Adhaeribacter arboris: one gene and its partners. The protein of the gene in region 3 binds, or shares a complex with, the protein of the main gene of each other region. Links are inferred from orthologs where the notes say so. Each region holds a gene or a part of one and is shown on either strand. Other genes may lie near its edges. The genes, in order: accB, AHMF7605_RS27880 and accD.

Evidence for each region.
Region 1: the proteins of accD (region 3) and accB are in contact, whole or in part, in a solved structure (PDB 8UXZ), measured with the Escherichia coli proteins. The link is inferred for Adhaeribacter arboris from one-to-one orthologs.
Region 2: the proteins of accD (region 3) and AHMF7605_RS27880 are in contact, whole or in part, in a solved structure (PDB 8UXZ), measured with the Escherichia coli proteins. The link is inferred for Adhaeribacter arboris from one-to-one orthologs.

The regions. Positions count from the first base shown.
Region 1 is NZ_PYFT01000001.1:2,330,507-2,333,398, reverse strand. What follows is about bases 51-2,779. They hold accB (acetyl-CoA carboxylase biotin carboxyl carrier protein), read right to left. Parts: upstream 1,800-2,779; coding sequence 1,302-1,799; downstream 51-1,301. Other genes in these bases: AHMF7605_RS09535 (beta-ketoacyl-ACP synthase III), read right to left, coding at 2,471-2,779; efp (elongation factor P), read right to left, coding at 1,804-2,367; accC (acetyl-CoA carboxylase biotin carboxylase subunit), read right to left, coding at 51-1,085. Also shown: more of accC, read right to left, coding at 1-50; more of AHMF7605_RS09535, read right to left, coding at 2,780-2,892. UniProt on the Escherichia coli protein: This protein is a component of the acetyl coenzyme A carboxylase complex; first, biotin carboxylase catalyzes the carboxylation of the carrier protein and then the transcarboxylase transfers the carboxyl group to form malonyl-CoA.
Region 2 is NZ_PYFT01000001.1:6,898,259-6,901,219, forward strand. The notes cover bases 52-2,849. They hold AHMF7605_RS27880 (acetyl-CoA carboxylase carboxyltransferase subunit alpha), read right to left. Parts: upstream 2,027-2,849; coding sequence 1,076-2,026; downstream 52-1,075. Other genes in these bases: AHMF7605_RS27870 (patatin-like phospholipase family protein), read right to left, coding at 52-102; AHMF7605_RS27875 (MBL fold metallo-hydrolase), read right to left, coding at 107-949. Outside these bases: more of AHMF7605_RS27870, read right to left, coding at 1-51. UniProt on the Escherichia coli protein: Component of the acetyl coenzyme A carboxylase (ACC) complex. First, biotin carboxylase catalyzes the carboxylation of biotin on its carrier protein (BCCP) and then the CO(2) group is transferred by the carboxyltransferase to acetyl-CoA to form malonyl-CoA.
Region 3 is NZ_PYFT01000001.1:6,446,815-6,449,855, forward strand. The notes cover bases 164-3,041. They hold accD (acetyl-CoA carboxylase, carboxyltransferase subunit beta), read right to left. Parts: upstream 2,136-3,041; coding sequence 1,191-2,135; downstream 164-1,190. Other genes in these bases: AHMF7605_RS26070 (OmpA family protein), read right to left, coding at 248-991.

The DNA of each region.
Region 1 (2,892 bases), 4.1 Mb from region 3 along the record:
TGCCCACCCGGAATGTGCAAGGTGGTGATTTTGCCTGGAGCGGGCCGAAAACCATTTACCGGATCTTCGGCATTAATGCGGCATTCAATGGCGTGCATTTGGGGATAATAATTTTTTCCGGAAATAGGAACCCCAGCGGCTACTTTTATTTGCTCTTTAATTAAATCGTAATTAATTACTTCTTCGGTAATGGGGTGCTCCACCTGAATCCGGGTGTTCATTTCCATGAAGTAAAAATTTTTGTGTTTATCTACCAGGAACTCAATGGTACCTACCCCTTCGTAACTAATAGCGGAAGCACCGGCAATAGCGGCTTTCCCCATAGCTTCCCGGAGTTTCTCATCAATAAACGGCGAGGGAGTTTCTTCTATTAATTTCTGATGGCGACGCTGAATAGAGCAATCACGTTCGGAGAGATGACAAACCTTGTTGTGCTGATCGCCAACCAACTGAATTTCAATGTGACGAGGTTCTTCTACAAATTTTTCCAAATACATGCCATCGTCGCCGAAAGCTGCTTTGGCTTCGGTACGCGCACTGTTCCAGGCTTTTTCAAATTCTTCGTCGTTGTTAATAATGCGCATGCCCCGGCCGCCGCCACCCGCCGTTGCTTTTATAATAACCGGGTATTTGATTTTGTGCGCCAGCTTAATCCCTTCTTCTACTGATTTTAACAAGCCATCGGAACCCGGAATGGTAGGTACGCCGGCTTTCTTCATAGTGGTTTTAGCCGAAGATTTATCGCCCATGGCATTAATCATGGCTGGCGTAGCGCCAATAAACTTAATACCGTTCTCATGGCAAATTCGCGAAAACTCGGCATTTTCCGATAGAAAACCATAACCCGGATGAATGGCATCGGCGTTGGTGATTTCGGCCGCGGAAATAATACTCGGAATATTTAAATAAGATAAGGTGCTCGAAGGAGGACCAATACAGACGGCTTCGTCGGCAAATCGAACGTGCAGGCTTTCTTTATCAGCAGTAGAATAAACTGCCACCGTCTTAATGCCCATTTCTTTGCAGGTACGAATAATACGTAAGGCTATCTCACCGCGGTTGGCAACCAGTATTTTCTTAAACACAGTTTTATTAAATTATGAATGAGAAATTATGAATTAGAAATTAAAACCTACGCCTTATTTAAATTTATCTGCTACAATTAAGTTAGGCGGTGTTTTCAACGCCCATTCACCTAATTAGTAGCCAGAGAGCTTTACGTATGTTTTAAACAATGTATATTTTAAAAATTATGAAGACAGAGTCATTCATAATTTTTAAGTTTTAATTCATAATTGAATTTAAGACGGATCAATCAGGAATAATGGTTGGTCGTATTCTACTGGGGAGGCATTCTCTACCAACACTTTTACCACTTTACCACCAAATTCAGCTTCAATCTCGTTAAATAATTTCATGGCTTCAATGATACAAATAATATCACCCTTTGAAATTACGTCTCCTACATTTACAAAAAAGTCGGACTCCGGGCTGGAAGAGCGATAAAATGTTCCGATCATCGGTGATTTTATCGTTAAATAATTAGACTCGGCACTAGTAGTAGTGGCCGCAGCAGGAGAGCTAACAGGTGCCGGGTTAGCCGGAGCACTTGCCGGAGTAGAAGCAGGCGCAGAGGCCGTCGAAACAGTTGGTCGGGTCGGTTCCGGCAAGTAATGCACTTTTGGAGAATCGGGTTCCCGCTTTACCGAAATTCTAAATTCTTCGGTTTCAATATCTACTTTGTTTAAACCCGACTTTGCAATAAAGTCAATCAGTTCCTGAAGTTCTTTGGCTTTCATAGATTTATTTTACTCGTTCTGCGTAGGTGTAGGTGCGGGTATCCACTTTAATTAACTCATCCTGGTTAATAAAAAGAGGAACCTGAATAGTTGCTCCGGTTTCTACAATGGCGGCTTTAGATGCATTTGTAGCTGTATCACCTTTTATGCCGGGTTCCGTATAAGTAATTAACAGCTCCACAAACGGCGGTATTTCGCAAGTGAGAGGAGTTTCCGTTTCAGCGTGAAACAGTATGGTTACTTCCTGACCATCTTTTAATAAATCAGCAAAAGGCACCATTTTTTCGTCCAGAATTACTTGTTCAAAGGTGTTGGTATCCATAAACGTATAGCCCATATCATCTTTGTACAAAAACTGATGCGGACGTTGTTCTACCCGAGCAGTGGTAACTTTCACCCCAGCGTTAAACGTGTTATCGATAACTTTTCCGGTTTTTATATTTTTTAATTTAGTGCGCACAAAAGCCGGACCTTTACCGGGCTTCACGTGCTGAAATTCGGTAATAATGTACAAATCACCGTTATATTCTAAGCACAAACCGTTTTTGAAATCAGCAGTAGTTGCCATTTTAAGTAAAAATTAATAATTAAAAGCACCTTCTTTTAAAAAGTACCTGAATTGGGCTTTTAATTTACGTTCAATTTATTAATTCTAAATTATTTATAAATTATTATTGAGGGTCGTAGGCCCACTTCAGGTAAATAGCACCCCAGGTAAAACCACCACCAAAAGCGGCAAGAATCACATTATCACCTTTTTTGAGTTGATTTTCGTAGTCCCAAAGGCACAAGGGCAGCGTACCACTGGTAGTGTTACCGTAACGGTCGATGTTCATCATTACTTTGTCGCTGCCAATATTCATGCGCCCGGAGGTTGCATCAATAATTCGCTTGTTTGCTTGGTGCGGTACCAGCCAGGCAATATCTTCGCCCGTTAATTGATTACGTTCCATTACTTCACCGGCTACTTCGGCCATGCCTTTTACCGCAAATTTAAACACAGTAGTTCCTTCCTGGTAAGCGTAATGTTCTTTATTTGCTACGGTTTCGTGGGTAGCTGGCCGGCGGCTGCCGCCTGCTTTCATGTGCAGGT
Region 2 (2,961 bases), 450 kb from region 3 along the record:
TATCGCGTGCAAAGGTATTTGTAGTTCGGTGAGCGCTTTTAAAGCTCCCAAATGCGCCACGCCGTGTACCGCTCCACCCGACATTACTAAACCTATTTTCATTCGTTTATACTTCCGCTAAGGTAAAGGCTTCGTTCATACGAACTCCTTTTTCGGTAGGTTTTACGGTGCAGCACTCATTGGTAGGATCGTGTTCAAAAAATAAAATGTATTGTTCTGCCGCGGCAGTATTTAAAAATTGTTCTTTTTCCTGCAAAGTTAGTAAGGGCCTTGTGTCGTAACCCATTACGTAAGGTATCGGTAAATGCCCTACGGAGGGAAGGAGATCCGCCACGTAAACTAATTTTTTACCTTTGTACGGTATTACCGGCAGCATCATTTTATCCGTGTGCCCATCTACATATAAAATATCGAACTGCGGCAACGGCGAAGGTTGCTGCGGATGAATAAACTGTAAATGGCCACTTTCGGCTAAGGGTAAGATATTCTCTTTTAAAAAACTGGCTTTTTCGCGGGCATTGGGCTCGGTAGCCCATTTGTAATGATCGGTGTTGGTCCAGTAGGTGGCATTCGGAAAAGTAAGTTCCAGCGCTGTTCGGTTATGATTATATTGGACTGCCCCGCCGCAATGGTCAAAATGCAAGTGGGTTAAAAAAACATCGGTAATATCGGAGGAATGAAAGCCTAGATTTTGAAGCGAAGCGGCTAAAGTACGTTCCCCGTGCAGGTAATAATGCGAAAAGAATTTTGCGTCTTGCTTAGTACCAATGCCGGTATCAATTAAAATTAATTGCTTGCTGTCTTCTATCAGCAAGCAGCGCATGGCCCAGGTACACAGGTTATTTTCATCCGCAGGATTCGTTCGTTGCCAGATGCTTTTGGGCACCACACCGAACATAGCGCCTCCGTCTAATTTAAAAAAACCGGTATCTATAACGTGAAAAAGCAATTTAGTTAAGAGTTATGAATTGAAATGTAAATGCCCATTATGTATTTACTTCTTTTGATGATTTCGACTTGGAAGTTTATTCCATTACCTAAACGTGATATAAACTAATAACTCATAACTCTTAACTTACAACTCCTGCACTACTCCCATCGCGGAAAATTTCTCGATGCGTTGAATAATTCGTTCTTCGGCGGGAATAGCGTCTAACTCCGTTAAAGTTTTCAGGATATGTTTTTTGAGCATACGAATCATTTTTTCGGGTTCGGTATGGGCGCCGCCCAAAGGTTCTTTAATGATGCCATCAATCAAGCTGTTTTTCAGCATGTCGGTAGCCGTTAATTTCAAGGCTTCGGCAGCTTGTTCTTTGTAATTCCAACTGCGCCATAAAATAGAAGAACAAGATTCCGGCGAAATGACGGAGTACCAGGTGTTTTCGAGCATGTGTACCCGGTCACCAATGGCTATTCCTAAAGCGCCGCCCGAAGCACCTTCGCCGATTATAATGCAAATAACCGGCACTTTTAACATAAACATTTCTTTTAAGTTGCGGGCAATTGCCTCGCCCTGGCCGCGTTCTTCGGCTTCCATACCCGGGTAAGCTCCCGGCGTATCGATGAAAGTAACAATGGGTTTATTAAATTTTTCGGCCATTTTCATTAAACGCAAGGCTTTGCGATACCCTTCAGGGTTGGCCATCCCGAAATTGCGCATTTGCCGTTGTTTGGTGTTGCGCCCTTTTTGTTGCCCGATAAACATAATCGTGCGGCCATCTACTTCGCCGAAGCCACCCACCATCGCTTTATCGTCGGAAACGCTGCGGTCGCCGTGCAATTCAATAAATTTAGTGGCAAGGCCTTCAATGTAATCGAGGGTATACGGGCGATCCGGATGGCGGGACATTTGTACTCGCTGCCAACGGGTTAAGTTCGCGTAGGTCTCTTTTTTTAAAGTTTTTATTTTATCTTCTAACGCTTTAACCGCCTCGGTTACATCTACCTGGCTTTCAGCCGCCAGTTTTTTCATCTCTTTTAATTTGCCTTCAAGCGCTGCGATAGGTTGTTCAAAATCTAGAAACATACATCCGGGATTAGTTCTACTACACAAAGTTAAGGGAATCTTAGAATTTATGTAAGCGTCCGGAAATTAATTGCCGGGCTATAAAAAGCTCCCTGTCTTTGAATTAGATAGCGTTTAGTTCTTAAATAAATTAAATTTTTTGTTGCCAGGTATTGCAGAATCAAATTTAACCCTATACATTTGCATCACTTTAAAGCGAAATGCCCCTGAATCTTTAAAGTAAACGGTCCGGTAGTTCAGTTGGTTAGAATGCCGCCCTGTCACGGCGGAGGTCGCGGGTTCGAGTCCCGTCCGGACCGCAAAAAAGCTCTTAGATTTATTTCTAAGAGCTTTTTTTGTTTACTTCGGAAATATTTAAAACGCCAATTTTTACGATGTTAAGGGTTCATGACAATAATACCCAATTGTGTTGACTCGTTTCCAGAAAGTATTCGAAAGAGAAGCAAACCTGCTAGATTTCCAAAATAGGCTTGTTCGAAACCTAGGTTCTGGCTATGCCCGTCAAATTTACTTTCCTCATCCTACTGGAAGGTTCTAATCGGCCGAAAAGAAGAACTTAAGCGAAGTAGTACCGGTGATTCCCTCCTGAAATCAACCAATAACCTTTTAAGATGGCTTTAGCTGTTATTTAAAAATGGTTAGATTTTTCCACCAGGCTGACTCAATAGAAAAGGTTCTGAGTACTTCAACGAAATTAGTTTAAACTACCATTATAACTTACTGATCCTCCTAAAAGAATTAGTCGAACAATTACTAACCGACCACTACTTATTCTATTTATTCTAAACCTACTTTCCGGACAATCCAATTTTAAAAATGTACCGGATTTCATCCGCAGCTGTTAGGGCAGATGATTTAGGCGATTGGGTAATAGTAGTTGATTTCTGCAGGAAGTTAATAATCCCATACCATTCCATCCAAAAGATTTAAAAAAC
Region 3 (3,041 bases):
GCCCAAAGAGCAACCGTTTAATTTGTAAGTAGGAACAGAATCTGCTATAGACAACTCTCTTGCCAATTTTTATTAATTGCTCTTATTTATTAAATTTTTACTATATAATCCAAGGTTTCTAAATTCTTTTATACCTATATTATTTAAGTAGGGGCCTTTACACCGGAAAGCTTGTATTTAAAGAAAACCGGATAATAAAAAAGCCACACTAAAGGTGTGGCTTTCTTTTCATAATTGTTTGTTTCAATTATTTAATATCGCCGCGTTCAGCCGCTTTTTTTAGTTTTTCGTTCGCAAAAATCGCAACTTCTACTCGCCGGTTAGCTTGTTTACCGGCAGCGGTAGTATTATCCGCAACCGGTTGGCTAGAACCATAACCTTCGGCCGTAAGACGGCTTGGCTCTACCCCCAACGAAGTAATATAATCTTGAACAGCTTGGGCCCGGCGCTCGGATAAGGGCTGATTAATAGCATCAGAACCGGTGTTATCGGTATGGCCTTGAATAAGCACGTTGGTATCCCCGTATTTTTTTAGAGTAGCCGCTAACTTTTCAATATCGGTTTTAGAAGTGGGCTGCAACTCCGCGGAGTTAGTAGCAAATAAAATTCCAGAGTTAAAAGTAATTTTAATTCCTTCGCCTACTCGCTCAATTTTAGCGTTCTCCATGTCACGACGTAGTTCTTCGGCTTGTTTATCCATGCGTCGGCCAATCACGGCGCCGGTAGAACCACCTACTGCTGCCCCAATAATAGCACCAGCAGCCGTATTACCGGTTAATTTACCTATTACACCACCTACTACCGCACCGGCTCCCGCGCCAATAATACCGCCTTTTGCTGTTTTATTCATTTTTCTGTTTGAACCAGCTGTCCGACTTGGTCCACCGCTATCCGGAGCGCCTGAAGTACGTCCTGTTTCGGAGGTTTTACAAGAAGAAAAAAGAATCAATACCGATAAGAAAACGGATAAAAATAACTTTGAAATTTTCATAGAATTAAATTTTAGATTTTGCACTTTCTAATACGTTAATACGCCCTTTTTACTTGTTTTACACAAAATAGTTTAAAAATATATAAAATTTTATATATGTAATTAGTTGCAAAAGTCAGGCCAACCTATTATAAATAAGCGAAAATGCAGGTGGGAAAACGTAGTTAAATTAAAGCTAGAAACGGAAAGTAACAGACTATCAGTAAGTTTTTTCAGGACTTATTTTTACTTGATTGGTTACTTTTTCTCCATTTACATTTAACGATTCAGATGTTTCAGCAAAAGCAGCATTTACTTTTTCCGGGCGAAGCAAAAGCAGCAAATCCGTTAATTTCTGTTTCAGCTCTTTGCGATGCACGATAAAATCGAGGAAACCATGATCCAGCACAAACTCTGCCCGCTGAAAATCTTTAGGTAAATCTTTGCCAATGGTTTCTTTAATTACCCTTGGACCGGCAAATCCAATTAAGGCACCCGGTTCCGCTATGTTAAAATCGCCGAGCATCGCAAAAGAAGCCGTAACCCCACCCGTGGTAGGGTCCGTTAAAAGGGAAATGTACGGAATCTTAGCTTCGGAGAGTAAAGCTAACTTAGCCGAAGTTTTAGCCATTTGCATTAAAGAATAACCAGCTTCCATCATGCGGGCGCCACCCGATTTAGAAATCATTAAAAACGGTATTTGGTGCTGACGGGCATAGTCGATTGCCCGGGAGATTTTTTCGCCGACTACCGAGCCCATGGAGCCGCCAATAAAACTAAAATCCATACAAGCTATTACCAGTTCCAGGTCATGTAGTTTGCCGTGAGCCGTCCGGACAGCATCTTTTAAATGGGTCTTTTTTTGTGAAGCAGCAATGCGGTTAGGATAAGCCTGTGTATCCACAAACTCCAGCGGATCGGAAGAAGTTAAATTCGCATCGAGTTCTTTAAATTTATTTTCATCAAATAATATTTCAAAATATTCCTCTGAGTTAATTCGATCGTGGTAACCACAGTTATTACACGTGTATAAATTGGCCTTATGCTCGGTGGTGTTGGTAACACGTTTACATTCCGGACATTTATACCAAAGGCCATCGGGTGTTTCTTTTTTCTCTTCGGTAGGGGTTACTATTCCCTTCTCTACTCTTTTAAACCAAGCCATATTTTTAGATTAACGGCGCTGATGCGCTCTTTACAAACGTATGCAATCTTTTTATCTGTACCGAATGTTGCAATAAATTTATAGTTTCTGGGGTAGTATTAGAATAATTATATATTCTGAAAACCAGAAAATTAGTGTGCAAATATAGCAGTTAATTTTACGGGTTAAAAACATTCCTGATTTGTTATAAGGGATTAGGATGGATAGCTAGATTGGGTATTGGTATTTCTGGTTTTACTATTTCAATTAATGCCCCCTTCGGCGCTAATTTATAAATTTTGATAAATTAGCTTAAGTGGGTTTTATGATTAAAACCATCAGAGCCGACTACAATAGTCGGCTCTGATGGTTTTAATGGAGTTTTATTTGGTTAAAGAAATTTTTTATGCTAAAGCCTGCTCTAAATCGGCGAGTAAATCTTCAATATCTTCAATACCCACGCTCAAGCGAATAAGAGAATCGCTTAGACCCGCTTTTAAACGTTCTTCGCGTGGAATGCTGGCGTGCGTCATACTAGCCGGATGGCCGCAGAGGGATTCGACGCCGCCTAAAGATTCGGCTAAAGCAAAATAGTGGAATTTTTCTAAGGTTCGGATAGCATCCTGCATATTATTGCCTTTTAGCACAAAAGAAATCATGCCGCCAAAATCGCGCATCTGTTCCCGGGCTACGGAGTAGTTATTATGATCTTCCAATCCCGGCCAGAATACTTTTTCTACTTTGGGATGATTCTTTAGAAATTCTGCTACTGCCCGGCCGTTTTCGCAATGGCGCTGCATGCGCACGTGCAAGGTTTTTAATCCCCGCAGCAATAAAAAGCAATCTTGCGGCCCGGGTGTACCACCCGAAGCATTCTGCATAAAGGTGAGACGTTGGGCCAATTCATCGTCCTTTACAATTAAAGCG